3 regions of the Streptomyces sp. NPDC026394 genome follow, and region 2 is predicted to be linked to each of the others. Evidence: riboswitches for the same ligand, from Rfam matches in the RefSeq annotation. Region 2 holds a riboswitch; each other region holds the start of a gene.
The links. Region 2 has a riboswitch for cyclic di-AMP ahead of ACZ4QV_RS08885 (transglycosylase family protein). Riboswitches for the same ligand answer to the same signal wherever they lie in the genome.
Positions count from the first base shown of each region.

Region 1 (5,116 bases), on a different contig from region 2:
TGATCGGCGGGGAAGACATCCACGCCGGTGTCGCCGCCGCCGACGACGGCGGAGGCGACCAGGACCGCCACGACGGCGGCGACGTAGACGAAGAACTCGGTGCTCTTGAACGCGGGCTTGGTCTCCGCGCTCGTGTGCCGCTCGGCGCCGGCCGCCCGGGAGCGGCCGGATTCCGGATATCCGGCGGATGAAGCGGTAGCCATCGCGTCCTCCTGGACTCGATTCGGCCCGAGGAGCTCGGGTCCGCCCGGCGGGTACCCGGGCGGTCCGGGGCGGAACGGCGCTTTCCGTACGGGCGGATTCCGCAAGGGCCCCTTTGGCCAGGGACCCGCGCGCCAGGTGTCGCCTCGTGCTGCCCGATGGGGCTGCGGCAGCGGACGCGTGGGGCGGCGGAGGAGGTCCGGCACACCGCACGCCGGGCCGATACCGGAGCGCCCGGGGAACTTCGGCCGGAACGCTGCACCGGCGGCGCGCCCCCGGGCGCGCCCCGGAGACGCGGCCTTACGTCCTGTCACCTTGCGGGTCCGCGGGGGTATCTGACGCCTCATGGGGTTTTCGCTCTCAGCGAGCGACCCGATCCGTACCCACCGAAGGCATTGCTTTCACCCGGCGGAACGTGCTCCCATCTAGCCCTACGTACGTCCTGTACATTTTTTACAGACGCTCAGGGAAGAGGAGCTCCCCATGAACGGCCCCCAGGCCCGATACGTCCTCCCGGAGTTCACCGAACGCACCTCCTACGGGGCCCGGACCATGGACCCGTACTCCAAGCTGCTCGGCGAGCGGATCGTCTTCCTGGGCACCCCGGTCGACGACGCCGCGGCCAACGACGTGATCGCCCAGCTCATGCACCTGGATCACGATGCGCCCGACCGGGACATCTCGCTCTACATCAACTCCCCCGGCGGCTCGTTCACCGCGATGTCCGCGATCTACGACACGATGCAGTTCGTCGGCTGCGACGTCGAGACGGTCTGCCTGGGCCAGGCCGCCTCCGTCGCCGCGGTCCTGCTGGCGGCCGGCGCGCCCGGCAAGCGCCTCGCCCTGCCGGGCGCCCGTGTCCTCGTCCACCAGCCCTCGTTCGACGAGCCGGTGCAGGGGCAGGCCGACGACCTCCGCATCCAGGCGGACGAACTGCTGCGCACCCGGGCGCTGCTGGAGGAACTGCTCGTACGGCACACCGGCCAGTCCCCCGAGCGGATCACCGAAGACCTCGAACGCGAGAAGGTCTTCAGCGCCGAGGCCGCCATGGAGTACGGCCTCATCGACGGGCTGACCCGCAGCCGCAAGCAGCACCCCGCGACACCGGGCGCGAGGTGAGCCCGGTATGTGGCCACCCGAACTGCCGCCGCTGCCCGCGCTGACGCGCGCCGAGGGCGAGGTCGTCGACAGTTACCTGGCGGTCCTGGACCTGCTGGGCCGCATCAACCCCGCCCGCGGCACGGACACGTACGGCAGCCTCCGTGCCGCACAGGCCCTGGTCGGCAAGACCACCGCACTGCGGGACGCGTTGGCGCTGATGCACGACCGGGGCGAGAGCGAACTGCACGCGGGAACCCTGGCGCAGGCCCTGCGCGTACTGGACGGCGAGCGCCGCGCGCGGCTGATCTCCGTACCTCCGCCGCGAAGTTGACGCGCCGTGCCCCCGCCCGGGCGGGGGCACGAGTGCTCTCCCTCCGCACCTCCGGCGCACCAGCACCCCCACCCGCCCCGCGCGACACGCGCCGGGCAAGGGTGACAGGGCGGCCAGGAGGTGCCGGAGCACCGCAAGGGCCCACCCGTTCGGCGACACGAAGCCCGATCGGGCTCGCCCGAACGGCGTAGCCACCGGGCCGCGTGCTGCGCCACACGGCTTGCGCGGCGTACGTACGTGTCGCCCGGAACGTGACGTTCCGGGGCTGGTACGCGGGTCCTCACCCGTCGCGGGCCTCCCACGGAACGACGCCCGTCCACCCGAATGGCGCAGGCGTGACCAACGTCACATATAGTCGTTTCTGCTCGGAATCCGGGCGCGAGGTGCGCAACGATCGCTTCGACGACAAGCCCCCGCCACAGCGGTGGGGCGGTCCGGGCGGACGCCCAATCCTGCCGCCGTACCGGATGTCTGGTCGATGCGCCTGGACCGGCAGGAGCGGAGGACCCGAGCACGACGGGACCGCCGGCCACCACGGCCGGACGGCCCCTTGGGGTGAAGTCGTCGACACGACCGGGCATCTTCGCCTGCCCGAACCCGACAGGCACTCCTTCGCAGGCGGCTGACGAAGGGTTGCGCATGACTGCGCGTACCACCGCTTCCCCTCTGCTGGCGCGGGCCGGAGTGATCTCCTTCATCGCCCTCGCCACGGTCGGCGGGACACTGGTCGTACCAGGAGCCACCGAGGACGCGGCCGCCGCGTCCACCTCGGCCTCGGCACTGCAGATCGCCGCTTCCAAGAAGGGGGCGCCCTACAAGTTCGGAGCCAGCGGTCCACACCGTTTCGACTGCTCAGGGCTGACGCTGTACTCGTTCAAGCGGGCCGGGAAGCGGCTGCCGCGCACCGCGGCGGCCCAGTACAACCGCACCCGGCACCTGTCGGCGTCCTCGCGCCGCGCCGGTGACCTGGTCTTCTTCCACTCCCGCCGGGGCATCTACCACGTGGGCATCTACGCGGGGAAGGGCAAGATCTGGCACGCGCCCAAGCCCGGCACCGTGGTGCGGCTGGAACGCATCTGGTCACGCAGCGTCTCGTACGGGCGGGTGCGCTGACCGCGCGCGAGGGGCCCCCGTGCGGCCACGAGCCCCGCACCGTCCGCGCGCGGGCGCGAACGCGGGCGCGAACTCGCGCACACGCGTGCGCCTTCGAGGAGTGATCAACGCGTCCGCGGATACCCGCACGCAATGGCCCCCCTCACCGACGACCACCGCGACGAACTGCCAGGCCACCCCGAACTGCCGGGAACGAGCGAAACGTCCGAGCCGCCCCGGCCGCGCGGTTCCGCCCGGTACACCGGGTACGCGGACCGCAACGAGACGCCTCTGGAACGCTACGACCGCAACTTCGGCGAACTGCTCCAGGAGCTGCGCGTCCTGCAGACCGGTGTGCAGATCCTGTTCGCCTTCCTGCTCACCCTGGCGTTCACCCCGCGATTTGTGTCCCTGGACACCACGCAACGCGGCTTCTACGTGGGCACGTTACTGCTGGCGGTGCTGGCGACGCTGCTGCTCACCGCGCCCGCCGCGGTGCACCGGGTGCTGTTCCGGCGGCGCGCGAAGGGGCTGATCGTGGAGGTCTCCGCGCGGCTGACGGCAGCCGGGATGGCGGTCCTCGCACTGGCGCTGGCCGGTGCCGTGCTCCTCGTCGTCGACGTCGTACTGGGGCGCGGGGCGGGGGTGGTGGCGGGTTCGGTGACGCTGGTGACGTGCGGCGGCCTGTGGGCACTGCTGCCCCGCGTACTGGGTCACCGGAACGGGCACCTCAAGCCGCCGGATCGCGACGCGTCCTCCTGAACACCGGGAGGCCCGGGGGTGGCCTCCCGGTGCGGCGCTCCGGGGGCGGCGCCGTCGGGATCTTTTGTGACCTGGTCGTCCTTGCTTTGACGACGGAGAACCGATGGAGTCTCCTCAGCACGTGAGGAGACCCATGCACAGGCACCTGCCCCAGCACACGCACACCAGGACCGACTCGTGAACCTGCGCGGACTTCTGCGCCGCCGCTCCCCCGCCACCCCCTGCCCGGCCTGCGGCAGCACGGACGTGCTGTGGGAGGACGAGGGTGTCTACGGCGCCGGCGAACTGCTGTGGTGGTGCGCCGCCTGCCTGCATCAGTGGCACCCCGGCGACCTCGGCGCCGGGGCGGGCGGGGGTTCGGTGGCTACCCCTGGCCCGGCCGCCCCCATGGGCACGATCATCCCCGCGGGACCGCAGGCCCCCGCGACCGCAGGCCCGGCATCCCCCGCCAACGGCGCAGTATCGGTACCTCCCCCGACCCCCGCAGCACCGGCACCTCCCACGCCTCCCGCAGCATCCCTGCCCCCGGCCGTCCCGCCGCCGCTCCAGCCGCCACCGAACGCCCCTGGCCCGGCCACCGTCGCCGAACGCGTGATGCACGCCGCGGGGCTGACCCCGCTGGGCCCCTGTCCCGGCGCCTACGAGCCGTGGCCGTGCCACTGTGCCCGCTGCGGCCGTACGACCAGCCCCACCTACCGGCAGGTGCGGGACGAGGGCGTGGGCTGCGCCTGCAGTACGGGCCGCCGCCGCAGACCGCGCTTCCTCACCAAGCCCTGACGAACCCGACGCCGACCGATTCCTTCTTCAGGGCAGGAACGGCTTCCACGGCAACGTGAGCCAAACGGTCTTCCCCCCGGCCGCGGTGGGTTCGACCGTCACCTGCCCACCGGACTCGGCGGCGAGGAAGCGGACGATCACCATGCCCCGGCCGTTGTCCTGCTGCACGGCGGCCGGCAGCCGTTTCGGCCAGCGCGGATGATCGTCGGTGACGCCGATCCACAGCCGCTCGTCGCGGTCCAGCCGGACGTCGACGGTGAAGGCCGGTGACTGCCCGAACGTGTGCTGCACGGCGTTGGTGGCGAGTTCGGAGACGATCAGCCGTACGGTGTCGGCCGGCTCCGTCCCGTCCGGCAGGCCCCATTCGGCCAGGACGTCCATGACGTACCTGCGGGCCTCCGCCACCGACGCCGGTGCGCTGGGCAGAGTGAGTGAGGATTCCTGGTGGTCTGCCATCGCGACGCCGTCCCTTTCCCACCGAGGCTCGACTCCGGCCCGCCGCCGGAGGAAGCCGCCATCGCGTGCGGCCTCCCGGGCCCTTTCCGGTCCCTTCGGCTCCGGCCTCGGACTGCTGCTCTGCGCCAGCCTGCCACTCTTGCTGCGACGGTGACGCGTCATCCACCAAGAAGTGCATATATCTGTCGCCCGAAGCGGTGAACTCTGCTACGCGAGACCGTATTTGCGCGGCACACTGTCGGATCGGAACCGGCCATCTGGGAGCGGGCGCATCCGCGGCGCACCCGGGGAGAAGTACGGAGGGAGCGGTATGCGGTACGGGCCCGCGGTGCGCCGCCGCAAGCTGGGCGCGGAATTGCGGCGTCAGCGGACACTGGCCGGATTCACCAGCGGCGA
Region 1 is NZ_JBVHPX010000026.1:59,154-64,269, reverse strand. It holds gene ACZ4QV_RS36525 (hypothetical protein) at 1-203, opposite strand, end outside; gene ACZ4QV_RS36520 (ATP-dependent Clp protease proteolytic subunit) at 685-1,320, shown strand; gene ACZ4QV_RS36515 (hypothetical protein) at 1,328-1,633, shown strand; cyclic di-AMP (ydaO/yuaA leader) riboswitch at 2,105-2,269, shown strand; gene ACZ4QV_RS36510 (C40 family peptidase) at 2,273-2,746, shown strand; gene ACZ4QV_RS36505 (DUF6328 family protein) at 2,879-3,487, shown strand; gene ACZ4QV_RS36500 (hypothetical protein) at 3,665-4,264, shown strand; gene ACZ4QV_RS36495 (ATP-binding protein) at 4,292-4,720, opposite strand; gene ACZ4QV_RS36490 (helix-turn-helix domain-containing protein) at 5,031-5,116, shown strand, end outside.
Region 1: another riboswitch for cyclic di-AMP. It lies ahead of ACZ4QV_RS36510 (C40 family peptidase); the one in region 2 lies ahead of ACZ4QV_RS08885 (transglycosylase family protein).

Region 2 (5,116 bases):
TTCGGTCGTGGCGGTGGTGGAGGACGGCGGCGCCGTACGGCGGGCCGGGCCGGGCGCGCGCACGGGACAGGCTACTTGTCGGCGGCGTCCAGGCCGTTCCAGATGTTGTCGTACCAGGGATCTTCGGTGGCGGCCCGGCCGGTGCGCCGCTTTCCCGTGCCGGACCCGTCCTGGACGATGAAGCCGGTCTCGCCGGGCCGGACGTAGTGCAGGTGCAGCCGCGCCTGCTGCCGTACGTACTCCGGGTCCTGCCAGCGGGCCTTCTCGTCGCGCAGCTCGTCGGCGCGCAACTGGGCCTCGGCGGCCTGGCGGCGCTGGTCGGCGATCTCGGCGCGCTGCGAGATGTACTGCCGGGTGGGGTACGCGAGGGCGACGACCAGGGAGCACAGCACCAGCGCGAGCAGCGCCGCACGGCCGGTCAGGCGGCCCCGGCGGGGCCGGCCGGCGCTCTGGACGCGGGCGGCGGCCTGCTCGCCGAGCGCCTTGAGCCGGGTCGCGGTGGAGAACCGTTCCGCGGACACGTCGCCTCCCCTGGATCACCGGGCCCGGGACGGCCCGGCCCGCAGCACGTACGTCCCCGGCAACGGTACGGGACCGCTGCCGGGGACGTACGTATTCACGGCTTCCGGGGCCGTTCGCGGCCCGCGGGGCTTCAGCCCCCGCTCGTGCCGGTCAGTCCGCGACGCGGAACCGCGGGAAGGCGGAGCGGCCGGCGTAGACCGCCGCGTCGTCGAGGATCTCCTCGATGCGCAGGAGCTGGTTGTACTTGGCGACGCGCTCGGAGCGGGCCGGGGCGCCGGTCTTGATCTGGCCGCAGTTGGTGGCGACGGCCAGGTCGGCGATGGTGACGTCCTCGGTCTCGCCGGAGCGGTGCGACATCATGCACTTGAAGCCGTTGCGCTGGGCCAGCTCGACGGCGTCCAGGGTCTCGGTCAGCGAACCGATCTGGTTGACCTTGACCAGCAGGGCGTTGGCCGAGTTCTCCTCGATGCCGCGGGCCAGGCGCTCCGGGTTGGTGACGAACAGGTCGTCGCCGACCAGCTGCACCTTGGACCCCAGGCGCTCGGTGATGACGTTCCAGCCGGCCCAGTCGTCCTCGAACAGCGGGTCCTCGATGGAGACCAGCGGGTAGGCGGCGACGAGCTCCTCGTAGTACGAGGTCATCTGCTCGGCGGTGCGCTGCTCGCCCTCGAACGCGTAGACGCCGTCCTTGTAGAACTCGGAGGCGGCGACGTCGAGCGCCAGCGCGATGTCCTGGCCGGGGGTGTAGCCGGCTTCCTTGATCGCTTCGAGGATCAGGTCCAGGGCCTCGCGGTTGGAGCCCAGGTTCGGGGCGAAGCCGCCCTCGTCGCCCAGGCCGGTGGCCAGGCCCTTGCCCTTCAGGACCTTCTTGAGGGTGTGGTAGACCTCGGTGCCCCAGCGCAGCGCCTCGGAGAAGGACTCCGCGCCGATCGGGGCGATCATGAATTCCTGGATGTCCACGTTGGAGTCGGCGTGCGAGCCGCCGTTCAGGATGTTCATCATCGGGACCGGCAGCACGTGGGCGTTCGGGCCGCCGAGGTAGCGGAACAGCGGCAGGTCGCTGGCCTCGGAGGCGGCGTGCGCGACGGCCAGGGAGACGCCGAGGATGGCGTTGGCGCCGAGCGAGCCCTTGTTGTCGGTGGCGTCCAGGTCGAACATGGCCTGGTCGATCAGGCGCTGCTCCGTGGCGTCGTAGCCGACGAGCTCCGGGCCGATCTGCTCGATGACCGCGAGGACGGCCTTCTCCACGCCCTTGCCCTGGTAGCGGGCCGGGTCACCGTCGCGCAGCTCGATGGCCTCGAAGGCGCCGGTCGAGGCGCCGGACGGGACGGCGGCACGGCCGGTGCTGCCGTCGTCGAGGCCGACCTCGACCTCGACCGTGGGGTTGCCTCGCGAGTCGAGGATCTCGCGAGCTACGACGACGTCGATGGACGGCACGTTGTCTCCTTCATGGGTGTCTGGAGTTCTGCAGCACGAGCCTAACGGCCTCCGGGGGTTCCGCTCGCCGCCAGCCCGGCCCTCGGGCCGAATACACCCACAAAGGCCCTGTTCACGGGACGTATGGGTGCAATGTTCGCTGAAGGGAGAAGTCGGCGGACGGGGGCGGGGCGGGTCCGGCGGAGCGGCCGGGACGGTGGCCTCCAGGGCCCTGGGCGGGTCCTGGACGGGCCCGGCCGGGGCTCGTGGCCCGGGGGGCCGGGGAACGGGAGAAGCCCCGCCGCGGCGCCTGCGGGGGACAGGTGCCGTGACGGGGCAGTCTCACGGGAAGAGCGGATTCCCGGGGTGAGCGGCTTCCGGGGAGCCGGGCCGCCCGTACGTACCGCCGTACGTACGGAGTGCCACGGTCACCCGGGATCTCTCAGGACCGGAGCCGGCTCAGACGGCCAGCTTCTGGCCCGGGAAGATCAGGTTGGGGTTGCCGCCGATGACGGACTTGTTGTTCGCGTAGACCGACTTCCAGTTCTTGCCGTGGGAAGCGGCGATCTTGGCGAGGGTGTCACCGGACTTCACGGTGTAGTTGCCCTCGGGGTTCGACTTCGGCGTGGACTTCTGGGCCGGGGCCGGGGTCTTGCGGGCCAGCTCCTCGCCCTGCTTGCGGGCCTCGGAGCGCGAGGTGTTCTGCGGGGCGGAGTAGGAGCGCTTCGACTTGTACGACTTGTGCGAGCTGCTGCCCTGCGACGAGCCGCCGTCGGCCTTGGCGTTCGCGTTGCCCTGGCCGAGGTGGCCGCCGGCGCAGGTCCAGGCACCCGGGCCCTGGATGGCGAGCAGGCGCTCGGCCGCGGCGATCTGCTGGCTCTTGCTGGCCTGGTCGGCGCGCGGGGCGTACTGGGTACCGCCGGCGGCGGCCCAGCTGGAGTTCGAGAACTGCAGGCCACCGTAGTAGCCGTTACCGGTGTTGATCGACCAGTTGCCACCGGACTCGCACTGGGCGACGGCGTCCCAGTTGTTGCCCGCGGCGGAGGCAGAGGTGGCGCCCATCAGCGGGACGGCCACAGCGGCACCGGCGACGCCCGCCAGCGTGGCGACGCGGACGGCCTTGGAGGGACGACGGTGCTTGCCCTTGGTGTTCAGCATGGTTGTTCCTCACCGACGCCTGCGAGGTGAGCTGTCGGGTTCGGGCCATGTGAGTTGCCCGGCCGTGTGTGCTTCACACATGGCTTCACCCCTAGCCGGTTGGACCCGCTTCCGCGGGCGGGGCCGGCGCTTACCTTGGGTCCCCCGCTCCTGCCTTCGGCGCTCTCGCGTCGAGTGACCTCCGACCACCGGCAGGATTCGGCGTGCGATCGAAGGGCCCGCTTTGGCGAGCGATGAAGACGGTAAACAGGAACACCCCGCGGGTTCAAACCCCTACATCTGAGGCCAGTTGACCCCCAGACATCACAGGATCATCACATTTCCGCAGGTCGCCGCAGGTTTGGAAACAACGGACGGGACGGTCACCGCGGTCCCGAACGAGATCCATGTCTCACTTTCACCAAAGCGGGCAAATACCTGCGAACTATCCCTGCTGGTCTCCGAGCTCAAGGCGCTGACCAGGGTGGATAAGGTCCGGATCGCCCCCGATGACGCCTTTGTTGGCCGCGTAGAGCGCCGGCCAGCCCCCGGTGACCCCGCGGTCCGCCGCGATGACTGACAGGTTGTCACCGGGCCGCACGGTGTAGTCGCCCGGCGCGCCCGGGTCCGTACGGTGCGCGTCGCCGCCCCGCGAGGGGTGCCCCCCGCCGGACCGGCCCGCGTCGCCGGAGCCCGTGCCCCCGCCGGCACCCGTGTCCGCGCCCGTACCCGCACCCGTGCCGGGCTGCTCGGCGGGCCGGCCGCGGTGCTTGCCCTGCGACGGGGGCGCGGTGGGGCTCGTGGAGGCGCCGTCGTCCGGGGTGGCCGGGCCGGTGGGCCGCGACGGGTCCTGCGTACGGCCCGTGCCGGACGGATCCGGCGTACGGGACGGGTCCGGGGTGCCGGCCGGGCCGGTGGGCGACGGCTTCGGCTCCGGGGTGCGCGTACCGCCGGATCCCGGCGTCCCGGACGGCTTGGACGGCTTGGACGGCTCGGACGAGGGCGGCGGGGTGGACGGGGACGGCGAGGAGGGCTCCGGGGACGGCGTCGCCGTACCGCCCGGGTCGACGTCCGGCCCGCTGCCCCCCTGCTTGAGCCCCGCGTTCACCGCGCAGCTCGGCCAGGTGTCGGGGCCGCGCGCGGCGAGGATCGACTCGGCGACGGCTATCTGCTGCGACCGGCTGGCCAGGTCGGGGCGCGAGGCGTACGACGGGCCGCCGTAGCGGTCCCACATCTCCTGGGTGAGCTGGAGCCCGCCGTAGAACCCGTTGCCGGCGTTGGCGCTCCACACCCCGCTGCTCTCGCACTGCGCGACGCGGTCCCAGGTGGCCGCGTCGGCGGCGTTGGCGCTGCTCGCGGCGAGCAGGGGCATGGCGAGGGCGCCGCCGGCGACTCCCGCCGTGACGAAGATGGCCGGAGCCTGGCGGGGGCGTCGGTGACGGCCGTTCCCGGAGCGCATGCGGTTGCCTTTCGAGCGGCGGTTGAGTTGTCGTCGAGAGGCCGGCACCGTCGGCTGCGTGGCCCGTGCGCTGCCGCGCCGCCCGCCCCGGCCTTTCAAACGGTTGAAAGTAGCGGGACGGCCCGTCCGTCACAAGCCGGTGTAGCGGAGATCACGCGCAGGTCACGGCCTGACGGGATGTCATGTACAGCGGGTGCGCGGAACCGCGTGTACGGGTACCGCGTCATCTCTGTACGGGGGTGAACTCCACCGGCAGGGCCCGCAGCCCGCGCATGATCAGTCCGCCGCGCCAGCGCAGTTCGTCCGGGTCGGCGCCGAGCCGGAGGTCCGGCAGCCGGTTCAGCAGGGTGGCTATCGCGGTCTGCCCTTCGAGGCGGGCCAGCGGCGCGCCCAGGCAGTAGTGGATGCCGTGGCCGTATCCGAGGTGCTGGTTGTCGCGGCGGGACAGGTCCAGGACGTCCGGCCCCGGGAAACGCCCGGGGTCGCGGTCGGCGGCGGCCAGGACGACCAGGACCGGGTCGCCCTCGGCGATCCGCTGCCCGCCGAGGGTGAGGTCCCGGGTGGCGAAGCGCCAGGTGGCCA
Region 2 is NZ_JBVHPX010000003.1:111,657-116,772, forward strand. It holds gene ACZ4QV_RS08875 (FtsB family cell division protein) at 72-521, opposite strand; gene eno (phosphopyruvate hydratase) at 673-1,959, opposite strand; gene ACZ4QV_RS08885 (transglycosylase family protein) at 2,398-3,096, opposite strand; cyclic di-AMP (ydaO/yuaA leader) riboswitch at 3,098-3,268, opposite strand; gene ACZ4QV_RS08890 (transglycosylase family protein) at 3,521-4,534, opposite strand; gene ACZ4QV_RS08895 (cytochrome P450 family protein) at 4,758-5,116, opposite strand, start outside.

Region 3 (5,116 bases), on a different contig from region 2:
GGAGCGCTCGTCGCGGGCCGGGAGGTCGACCACGTACATCCAGTCGATCTTGCGTCGTACCTGGGTGAGCAGCGCCGCCAGGCCCGTGCTGCCGGATGCCTGGGCGAGCGTCTCGTGGAACCAGCCGTCGAGTTGGCGCAGCTCGGCGCGGTGACCGTGCCGGGTCCGCTCACGGCCCAGCCGCACGACGCCGCGCAGCACCTTGAGATGGGCCGCGGTGCGGCGGGTGGCGGCGCGGGCGGCGCCGAGCGGCTCCAGCAGCGCCCGGATGTCCAGGGCGTCGGCCGCTTCCCGTTCGGTCGGCTCGGCCACGCAGGCACCCGCGTGGTGCCGGATGACGACGAAGCCCTCCGACTGCAACGTACGCAACGCCTCTCGCACGGGAACGCGGGAGACCCCGTAACGACCGGCCAGCATTTCCTCGATCAGGCGGCTGCCCGGCGGGAGAACGCCGGATACGATGTCGCCGCGGATCGCCGTGCACACCACGTGCGCGGAAAGGGGACCTCGCATCGCCTGCGCCTCCACCGTAATCCGCTGGGAACTTCCGGAATTGCCGCCGGGCGGCGACTTTCGAGTGACTCTATGCGACAGGAACCGGATATCCGACGGCCATGGCACATTCATGGATATTTTTTGGCCAGGTGCCGCGCAGGCGGAAACGCAGATGCCCCGGCCACGAGGGCCGGGGCATCGTACGGGGGACGGGTGCGACGGGAGTGACGAGCGGGACGGATGTCCGTCAGACGTTCACGCCGTGCGAGCGCAGGTAGGCGACCGGGTCCATGTCCGAGCCGTACTCCGCCGAGGTGCGGGCCTCGAAGTGCAGGTGCGCGCCGGTGGTGTTGCCGGTGTTGCCCGACAGGGCGATCTGCTGGCCCGGGGTGACGGTCTGGCCGACCGAGACGTTGATCGACGACAGATGGCCGTACTGGGTGTAGGTGCCGTCGTTCATCTTGATGACGACGTTGTTCCCGTACGCGCCGCCCCAGCCGGCCTCGACAACGGTGCCCGAGCCGACGGCGTGGACGGTGGTGCCGGAGGAGGCGTGGAAGTCGATGCCGGTGTGGCTGCCGGAGGACCACAGGCCGCTGGACGCCTTGTAGCTGGTGGAGACGTAGGAACCGTCGACGGGCGCGACGTACATGAGCAGGCGCTTGCGCTCGGCCTCGCGGGCGGCGCGCTCCTTGGCCTCGCGCTCCTTCTTGGCCTCGGCCTCGGCCTGGCGCTTGGCCTCCTCGGCCTGCTTGCGCGCCTCGGCCTCGGCCTTGGCCTGCGCGGCGGCGGCCTCGGCGGCCTCCTGCTGCGCGTCGGCCTGCGCCTCGATCTGCTCGGCGAGCTCGTCACCGAGGACGACGGCGTGGTGGAGGCCGGTGTCGTGGTTGCTCGCGTCGTCCGGGTTGCCGGCCGCCAGGGCCGGGGAGGCGACGGAGGCGATGACGCCGGACGCGGCGAGCGTGGCTATGCCGGCGAGGTTACGGGTCGTCCGCGCGCTGCGGCTCGGACCACGGTGCTTCCCGGTGGCACGGGTGAACGCCATGGGCTGGCTGTGTCCTTTCCTTCCCTCTCGCCTACCGGGTTAGCTGACGGGTTCGGAGCAGGAAGGTCTCCTACGGGCACCTCCGGGAAGGCGTCCGATTCACCCCAGGGGACATGGGTCCCCGGCTCCCCTGGCTCGCGCCGTACGGGGACTCGGCGATGACTGTCCGTGCCGCGGTTGCGGCGGCGATCCTGCGGACAGCCGGATCGACGCTAAACGCGGCAACTTTCAATCGGCAAACAGAACCCCGATTTTGTGCCGTACGCCACACGGGCACCCTGCAACTACCCCCAACAATTGGGACATAAAGAAGATCCAGTGGCGCCTGCGCACCACTGGATCCCCTATGTGACCGTTCGTCACACGCCCGGGTCACGGGCCGCCAGCCACCGCCGGCCCTCACCGGCAGCCGTCGGCCACCACCGGACGGAGGCTGTCCGCCCCGCGCCGAAGACGTGCCGGTGTGACGCGTCGGCGTGACGTGCCGAAGTGACGTGCGGCGTGACGTGCCGGTGACGCTCCTCAGCCCTTGACGACCGTCACCTCTCCGATGCCGAGCGCCTTGACGGGCTCCTCGATCTCGGCGGCGTCACCCACCAGGACCGTCACCAGCCGGTCGACCGGGAAGGCGTTGACGGCCGCGGCGGTCGCCTCGACCGTGCCGGTCCGCGCCAGCCGCTCGTACAGCCGGGCCTGGTAGTCGTCCGGAAGCTGCTGCTCGACCTGGTCCGCGAGGGTGCCTGCGACGGCCGCCGCGGTCTCGTACTTCAGCGGCGCGACCCCGACGAGGTTCTGTACGGCCACGTCGCGCTCGGCGTCCGTCAGGCCCTCCGCCGCGAGGGTGCGCAGCACCTTCCAGAGGTCGTCCAGCGCCGGACCGGTGGAGGCGGTGTCCACCGAGCCGCTGATGGCGAGCATCGCGGCGCCGTCGCCGTCGGCCGAGGAGCGCAGCACCTGCCCGAAGGAACGCACCCCGTAGGTGTAGCCCTTCTCCTCGCGCAGCACCCGGTCCAGGCGGGAGGTGAGGGTGCCGCCCAGGCAGTACGTGCCGAGCACCTGCGCGGGCCAGACGCGGTCGTGCCGGTCGGCGCCGATCCGGCCGATCAGCAGCTGGGTCTGGACGGCGCCGGGGCGGTCGACGATCACGACACGGCCGGTGTCGTCGGCGGTGATCGGGCTGGCCTTCACCGGTTCGGCGGGCGACCCCGTCCAGGCGCCGAGGGTCTCCGTGAGGGCCGCGTCCAGGTCGACGCCGGTGAAGTCGCCGACGACGACGGCGGTGGCCGTGGCGGGGCGTACATGTGCCTCGTAGAAGGCGCGCACGGCCGCCGCGTCGATCCGGGTGACGGTCTCCTCGGTGCCCTGGCGCGGCCGCGACATCCGGGAGTCGGCCGGGAACAGCTCCTTGGACAGGGCCATCGCGGCGCGCCGGGCCGGGTTGGCCAGCTCGTGCGGGATCTCGTCGAGGCGGTTGTGCACCAGGCGCTCGACCTCGCCGTCCGGGAAGGCGGGGGCGCGCAGGGCGTCGGCGAGCAGGCCGAGGGCCTTGTCCAGCCGGGAGGCCGGGACCTCCAGGGACACCCGGACGCCGGGGTGGTCGGCGTGCGCGTCCAGAGTGGCGCCGCAGCGCTCCAGCTCGGCGGCGAACTCCTCGGCGTCGTGTTTGTCGGTGCCCTCGGACAGGGCGCGCGCCATGATCGTGGCGACGCCGTCCAGGCCCGCCGGCTCGGCCTCCAGGGGCGCGACGATGTCGACCTCGACGGCGACGACCTGCTGGCCGGGGCGGTGGCTGCGCAGGACCGTGAGGCCGTTGGGGAGCTGTCCGCGCTCGGGGGCCGGGAAGGCCCACGGCTTGGGGTCGCCGCCGGCCGGCTGCGGGTGGAAGGTCATCGTGCTGCTGACGGCGTCACTCACTGGGCCGCCTCCTCGTCGTTGTCCTCGGCGGCGGTCGGCTCGGTCGGCTCGTACACGAGCACCGCGCGGTTGTCGGGGCGCAGCCGGGCCTTGGCGACCTCCTGCACCTCCTGCGGGGTGATCTCCAGGACGCGCCGCACGGCGGTCAGGGCGAGCTGCGGGTCGCCGAACAGGACCGCGAACCGGCACAGTTCGTCGGCGCGCCCGGCGGCCGTGGCGAGGCGGTCCAGCCACTCACGCTCCAGCTGGGCCTGCGCGCGCTCCATCTCCTCGGGGCTCGGCCCCTCGTCCGCGAAGCGGGCCAGCTCCTCGTCCACGGCCCTCTCGATCTCCGGCACCTCGACGCCGCCGGAGGTCTTCACGTCCAGCCAGCCCAGCGAGGGGGCGCCGGCCAGCCGGAGCAGGCCGAAGCCCGCCGCCACGGCCGTACGGTCACGGCGCACCAGGCGGTTGTACAGCCGCGAGGACTCGCCGCCGCCGAGCACCGTCAGCGCCAGGTCGGCCGCGTCGGCCTCACGGGTGCCGTCGTGCGGCAGGCGGTAGGCGGCCATCAGGGCACGGGAGGGCACGTCCTCCTCGACGACCTCGCGCAGCTCCTTGCCGATGACCTCCGGGAGGGAGCCGTCACGCGGCGGCTGCTTGCCCTCGTGGCCGGGGATGGAGCCGAAGTACTTCTCCACCCAGGCGAGGGTCTGCTCGGGGTCGATGTCGCCGACGATCGACAGCACCGCGTTGTTGGGCGCGTAGTACGTACGGAAGAAGGCCCGCGCGTCCTCCAGGGAGGCGGCGTCCAGGTCGGCCATCGAACCGATGGGCGTGTGGTGGTACGGGTGTCCCTCCGGATAGGCCATGGCCGTCAGCTTCTCGAAGGCCGTGCCGTAGGGGACGTTGTCGTAGCGCTGCCGGCGCTCGTTCTTGACGACGTCGCGCTGGTTCTCCAGGGACTCCTCGTCGAGCGCCGTCAGCAGGGAGCCCATGCGGTCGGCCTCCAGCCACAGCGCGAGCTCCAGCTGGTGGGCGGGCATGGTCTCGAAGTAGTTGGTGCGCTCGAAGCTGGTGGTGCCGTTGAGGGAGCCGCCGGCGCCCTGGACCAGTTCGAAGTGACCGTTGCCCGAGACCTGGGCGGAGCCCTGGAACATGAGGTGCTCGAAGAGGTGGGCCAGGCCCGTACGCCCCTTGACCTCGTGGCGCGAGCCGACGTCGTACCAGAGGCAGACCGCGGCGACCGGGGTCAGGTGGTCTTCGGAGAGCACCACACGCAGGCCGTTGGCCAGCCGGTGCTCGGTCGCTGTCAGGCCGCCGGAGCCGGCTTGTTCTGTGGCCGTGTGACCCATGGGCATGTACGTCCCTTCGATCCGCTTGCGAGAAAGTTCTGTCACTGTATGCAAGCGTGCCGAGCTATGGCGAAGTTCCCGGCCGGGCTGCCTCGTACGAGCGGACTTCGCGGTGACCTCGTCCGGGGCCCTGGGGAGGGTCGCGGTCGGCGTTGTCAGTGGGGCGGGCCACAATGGTCCGCGAAAGACCCGAACGTTGATCCCGCATCGGCAAGCAGCAGGACGCAAGCGAAGGAGCCGCAGCCGCGATGGCCCGCCGTAGCACGAAGACCCCGCCGCCGGACGACTTCGAGGAGAGGATCCTCGACATCGACGTCGTCGACGAGAT
Region 3 is NZ_JBVHPX010000020.1:125,450-130,565, reverse strand. It holds gene ACZ4QV_RS33230 (GntR family transcriptional regulator) at 1-513, opposite strand, end outside; gene ACZ4QV_RS33225 (M23 family metallopeptidase) at 743-1,540, opposite strand; cyclic di-AMP (ydaO/yuaA leader) riboswitch at 1,554-1,708, opposite strand; gene ACZ4QV_RS33220 (M16 family metallopeptidase) at 2,063-3,430, opposite strand; gene ACZ4QV_RS33215 (M16 family metallopeptidase) at 3,451-4,788, opposite strand; gene ACZ4QV_RS33210 (DNA gyrase/topoisomerase IV subunit A) at 5,037-5,116, shown strand, end outside.
Region 3: another riboswitch for cyclic di-AMP. It lies ahead of ACZ4QV_RS33225 (M23 family metallopeptidase); the one in region 2 lies ahead of ACZ4QV_RS08885 (transglycosylase family protein).